Luteolibacter sp. Y139: one gene and its partner. The protein of the gene in region 1 interacts with the protein of each later gene in a pairwise test. Links are inferred from orthologs where the notes say so. Each region holds a gene or a part of one and is shown in the gene's direction. Other genes may lie near its edges.

Region 1 (2,787 bases):
CCAAGCGGAAGTTCTTCCCCGGCTACATCATCGTGAACATGAACCTGCTCACGCCTGACAACCAGCTCGTCGAGAGGACCTGGTATTTCATCAAGGAGATGGAAGGCGTGATCGGCTTCGCCGGCACCAAGGACCGTCCGATCCCGATGCGCCAGAGCGAGGTGGACGCCATGCTTTCCCAAATCAAGGAGCGCGAAGAACATGCGCGCCCCGCCATCAGTTTCGAAGTCGGCGACACCGTGAAGGTGGCCGACGGCCCGTTCCAGAGCCAGAATGGCATCGTCGAGGAAATCGACCCCGAGCGCGGCAAGCTGCGCGTGGCGGTCACGATCTTCGGCCGCTCGACGCCCGTGGAACTCGAATACTGGCAGGTCGAACGCGCCTGAACTTAGAACCGCACCACATCCCGCAATCCTTTTACCACCATGGCCAAGGAAGTCGTTAAAGTCATCAAGCTCCAGATTCCCGCCGGAGCCGCCAACCCGTCCCCGCCCGTCGGTCCCGCACTTGGTCAAGCCGGTGTGAACATCATGGGCTTCTGCAAGGAGTTCAACGCCCAGACGCAAAGCCAAGCCGGCGACGTGCTCCCGGTCGTGATCTCGGTCTACAAGGACAAGAGCTTCACCTTCATCACCAAGAAGCCCCCCGCGGGCAACCTGCTGAAGAAGGCCGCTGGTCTCGCCTCCGGCTCCAAGGAGCCGAACAAGGTGAAGGTCGGCAAGATCACCAAGGCCAAGCTCATGGAAGTCGTGGCCATCAAGATGCCCGACATGAACACCAAGGACCCCGAGGCTGCCGCCCGCATCCTGGCTGGCACCGCCCGCCAGATGGGTCTGGAAATCGAAGGCATGTAATCCTTTCCGCGGCGCTCTCCGGAGCGCCGCAAGAAACCGCAGGAGGGCTGCTTCAAGTCCGCCAGCACTGCAAAAACGAAACATGAAGAACCGCAGCAAGCGCTACGAAAAAGCCGCCGCCCTCGTGCCGGCCGGCAAGTCCTACGGCTTGGAAGAAGCTGTCGGCACCGTGAAGAAATTCCCGGCGCCGAAGTTCGACCCGACCGTCACCGTTTCCTTCCACCTCGGCGTGGATCCCCGCAAGAGCGACCAGATGGTCCGTGGCTCCGTCGCCCTGCCTCACGGCTCGGGTAAGAACGTCCGCGTCGCCGTCTTCGCCGCTGGTGCCGCCGCTGAAGCAGCCGAGGCTGCCGGTGCGGAGTTCGTCGGCTTCGAAGAACTCATCAAGCGCGTCCAAGGTGGCTTCACCGACTTCGACGTGGCGATCGCCACGCCGGATGCGATGACCGAAGTCCGCAAGATCGCCCGTGTCCTCGGTCCCCGCGGCCTCATGCCGAACCCGAAGACCGGCACCGTGACCGACGACACCGCCAAGGCCATCAAGGAAGTCAAGGCAGGCCGTATCGACTACAAGCTCGATAAGAATGGCAACGTCTCCGGCGCTGTCGGCAAGGCCTCCTTCACCGAAGAAGCCCTCATCGACAATGCCCGCGCCTTCATCGACAGCGTGGTGCGCGCCAAGCCGCCGTCGGCCAAGGGCAACTTTGTCCGCAGCGTGACGGTCGCCGCCTCGATGTCCCCGGGCATCCCGCTGGAATCCAGCGTTTACACCAAGTCCGTCTAACTTTTTCCACGACCATGAATCCCGACAAGAAAGTCATCATCGACGCTCTGCTCGAAAAGGTGAACGCCTCGCCTTACGTGCTCGTGGTGGATTACACCGGCATGACCGTGCCGCAGTTCTCCGAGCTGCGCAACCGCCTGGGTGCGGCCGGTGCCGAGTGCCACGTCGCCAAGAACACCTACGTGAAGAAAGCTCTCGCCGAAGCCGGTCGTCCGGACATCGGTGAGTCGCTGGTCGGCCAGACCGCCTTCGTGACCGGTGAGAGCGAAGTCTTCGCCGCCGCCAAGGCCATCAAGAACTTCGAAAAGGAGTTCAAGAAGCCGGAAATGAAGGTCGGCATCCTCGGTGACGCCGTCCTCGACGCTGACAAGCTCAAGGCAATCGCCGACATCCCGTCCCGCGAAGCTGTCCTTTCCCAGCTTCTGGCGACGATCCTCGAGCCGTCCACCCGGATTGCCCGCGTCATCCAGAAGAAGTTCAACCCGGACGCCGACTCCAAGAAGGACGAAGCAGCCGAAGAAGCTCCGGCTGCCGAAGCTGCCGCCGAGCCCGTGGCCGAAGCAGCAGCAGAACCCGCCGCCGAAGCCTAATAAGAATCTGAATAGATGGCCGCGGCGTCTCCCGCCGCGGCCTGAACCCACAATGGTTCCTCGTCGGAGTGGCGGCCGCCACTCTCAAATGCCCGGAAGCCTCCGGGTGCGACGATACCGCAAAGGAGAAATACAATGGCCAATATCGAACAACTCGTTGAAGAACTCGGCAAGCTTACCGTTCTGGAAGCTGCTGACCTCGTGAAGAAGCTGGAAGAAACCTGGGGCGTCTCCGCCGCAGCTCCTGTCGGCGTTGCCGTGGCCGCTGGCCCGGTTGAAGTCGCTGAAGAAAAGACCGAATTCGACGTCGTCATCACCGACGGTGGTGCGAACAAGATCGCCGTCATCAAGGCCGTCCGCGAAGTGTCGCCGGGCCTCGGTCTCGCCGACGCGAAGAAGGTCGTCGAAAGCGCTCCTGCCAAGGTGCTCGAAGGTGTCTCGAAGGACGCCGCCGAAGCCGCCAAGAAGAAGCTCGAAGAAGCCGGCGCCAAGGTCGACCTCAAGTAATCCAGTTCCCGGATTTGCTTCGCGGCCCCGTTTCAAAGCGGGGTCGCGAAGT
Region 2 (2,957 bases), on another replicon or contig:
TACGAAGGGGAAAAGGCAGAGAAGGAATGCGACGATCTTTATCCTCATCATGACCGGAGTCTTCCGGGCTGTTATTAGGATTGCAAGCATGCCGCAGTGGGATGGAAGCCCTCCGGCGGGAACTGCGTGTCGCGGTGGTGGAGGGAGATGTGCCGTTGAAGGTTGAGCCGGGAAGTGCGCACGATGTGCAGCTTCAGGATCCGGGTGGCCGGGAATGGGAGGTTGCACGACGGGCACCGCTCCGCACCCGATGCTGTCGCTCGATTATTTCAGTGTGGCTGGGACTGCGGAAATTCGGAGATGACCGCCGGATCAGCACGGGCCAAGCCGATCTGGGGGCGTATCGGGCGCTGGGGGCGCCGGGATTTGAGGAAAAGGGTCGTTTCGCCAAGGAAGTGCTCGGGATCAAGGATTGGAGCGAGGTGCGGCACCGCGGGCCGGTGACGGGGGAGTGAGGAGGGCGGAATCGGTGCGAATCGGGCATTGAAAAAGCCGTTTTCCCGGCCAATCTCCCCGCCCCATGTCCGAACGGAAGACTCTCGAAGAACGCGCCCAAATGACGGATCTGGAGCGCCTGCGCCACTCCTGCGCCCACGTGATGGCGACTGCCATCCTGCGCATTTGGCCGGACGCCCAGTTCGCCTACGGGCCGCCGATCGAGAGTGGATTCTACTACGACTTCGAGATGAAGCACCGGATCACGCCGGATGATTTCGAGAAGATCGAGGCGGAGATGAAGAAGATCTCGAAGGAGAACCAGAAGTTCGAGCGCCGGGTGCTGACGCGCGACGAAGCTAAGGCGATGGCCGAGAGCGGTCGCCTCGGCGGTCTTTCCGAGCGTCCGGGCAATGCGAGTCGTTTCAAGCTGGACCTGATCGACAAGATTCCGGAGGGCGAGGAGATCTCCTGCTTCCAGAATGGTGAGTTCATCGACCTCTGCGCGGGGCCCCATGTGGGCTACTCGGGCAAGTGCAAGAACGTGAAGCTGATGTCGGTGTCGTCGTCCTTCTACCTGGGCGATGAGTCGAAGGGTCAGCTGCAGCGGCTTTATGGAACGGCTTTTGAATCGAAGGAATTGTTAGAAGAGCACCTGGTGCGCTTGGAGGAGGCGAAGAAGCGCGATCACCGCCGCCTTGGCCGTGAGCTGCATCTTTTCCACATCGATGAAGCGGTCGGGCAGGGCCTGATCCTGTGGAAGCCGAAGGGTGCGCTGGTGCGTCGTGCGTTGCAGGATTTCATCACGGCGGAGCTGGACAAGCAGGGCTACTCGCAGGTCTTCACGCCGCACATCGGCAAGCTGGACCTTTACCGCACGTCGGGGCACTTCCCCTACTATCAGGAGAGCCAGTATCCGGCGATTCCCGAGCGTGATGTGCTCGAGAAGCTGGCGGATGAGGACACGACCTGCGCGCAGCTGATCAATGGTCTCAGCGATGGCACCTACGAGGGCTACATGCTGAAGCCGATGAATTGCCCGCACCACATCAAGATCTTCGCGAGCGAGCACCGCTCGTATCGTGATCTGCCGGTGCGCTTGGCGGAATTCGGCACGGTGTATCGCTGGGAGCAATCCGGCGAGCTCGGCGGGATGACGCGCGTGCGCGGCTTCACGCAGGATGATGCGCACCTTTTCTGCACGCCGGATCAGATCGCGAAGGAGCTGATCGGCTGCCTGAGCCTGGTGAAGACGGTGCTGACGACGCTCGGCATGACGGATTACCGCGTGCGCGTCGGCTTGCGTGATCCGGATGACAGCAAGTTCACGGGTGATCCTGCGAAGTGGGATCTGGCGGAGGCGGCTTGTCGTGAGGCGGCGGCGACGCTTGATGTGCCCTATACCGAGGAAGCGGGTGAGGCGGCGTTCTACGGGCCGAAGATCGACTTCGTGGTGAAGGACGTGATCGGCCGCGATTGGCAACTGGGCACGGTGCAGGTGGACTACGTGCTGCCGGAGCGCTTCAAGCTCGAGTATGTGGGTGCGGATAACACGACGCACCGGCCGGTGATGATTCACCGCGCGCCGTTCGGCTCGCTGGAGCGTTTCACGGGTCTGCTGATCGAGCACTTCGAGGGCAAGTTCCCGACGTGGCTCGCACCGGAGCAGGTGCGGGTGCTGCCGATTTCCGACAAGTTCCTGGAGGCTGCCGAGGCACTGACGACGCAGCTGGCTGAGGCTGGCGTGCGGGTGTCGCTGGATAGCTCGTCCGACAAGGTGGGTGCGAAGATCCGCAATACGCGGCTGGATCGCGTGCCTTACATGCTGGTGCTGGGTGCGAAGGAAATTGAGGAGGGCACCGTGTCCGTGCGGCATCGCGACAAGGATGACCTTGGGGCGAAGCCGGTGGGCGAGTTCATCGCGGAGATCGTGGCGGAGATCAAGGAGCGGAGGCTCTGAGGATCGTCGCCTGTGTTTTCTATCAGGGCTCCTCTGGAGGTCCCAGCTTGGGATCCAGAGGAGTCTGGTGGTTGTCGGCAAGGAGCGCGACCAGGTAGGCGAGATTGGTGGCGGTGAAGGCGCCTTTGTTCGCCGCAGCATGGATGCGCGTGGCCACGCCGGTGCGGTAGCCATCGAGGTCGATGCTGTAGGGCTCTTCCGCGATCATGACGAGGCGCGCGCGTGCATAGCTGGCGGCCTGTTGAGCGGAGAAATCGAGTTTCCTGGCACCGGGTAGGACTCCATCTGCCGAGGTGGTGGCGATGATGTGCTCGACGTAGGCATCGATCCGCTCGCGAGTGGAGTAGAAGCGCTGACCGAAGCCGCTCACCAGCCCTTCTATGGTGAAGTAAAGGAGATCGCGAAGGACTAGCCGGGAGGTGACGCGTTCGGGGAAGTGCTGGTCATTGTAGGTAGCCAGTTCGTGGGCGTATTTGGCGTAGAAGGTGTCGATCATGGTGGCATCCCCGCCAGGCATGCCGGAGAGGGAAACATTGTCCCGGCGGCCGATGAGGTGGAAGAG

The links. Proteins that work in one complex are often made in the same cells at the same time.
Region 2: the proteins of rplA (region 1) and thrS interact in binary tests that used the Escherichia coli proteins (3 or more experiments, as listed by UniProt). The link is inferred for Luteolibacter sp. Y139 from one-to-one orthologs.

The regions. Positions count from the first base shown.
Region 1 is NZ_JBBUKT010000001.1:982,871-985,657, reverse strand. It holds rplA (50S ribosomal protein L1), read left to right. Parts: upstream 1-936; coding sequence 937-1,638; downstream 1,639-2,787. Other genes in the region: rplL (50S ribosomal protein L7/L12), read left to right, coding at 2,364-2,735; rplJ (50S ribosomal protein L10), read left to right, coding at 1,653-2,228; rplK (50S ribosomal protein L11), read left to right, coding at 426-854; nusG (transcription termination/antitermination protein NusG), read left to right, coding at 1-386. UniProt on the Escherichia coli protein: One of the primary rRNA binding proteins, it binds very close to the 3'-end of the 23S rRNA. Forms part of the L1 stalk. It is often not seen in high-resolution crystal structures, but can be seen in cryo_EM and 3D reconstruction models.
Region 2 is NZ_JBBUKT010000005.1:423,238-426,194, forward strand. It holds thrS (threonine--tRNA ligase), read left to right. Parts: upstream 1-520; coding sequence 521-2,395; downstream 2,396-2,957. Other genes in the region: WKV53_RS15490 (tetratricopeptide repeat protein), read right to left, coding at 1-51; WKV53_RS15495 (hypothetical protein), read left to right, coding at 102-455; WKV53_RS15505 (hypothetical protein), read right to left, coding at 2,418-2,957. UniProt on the Escherichia coli protein: Catalyzes the attachment of threonine to tRNA(Thr) in a two-step reaction: L-threonine is first activated by ATP to form Thr-AMP and then transferred to the acceptor end of tRNA(Thr). The rate-limiting step is amino acid activation in the presence of tRNA.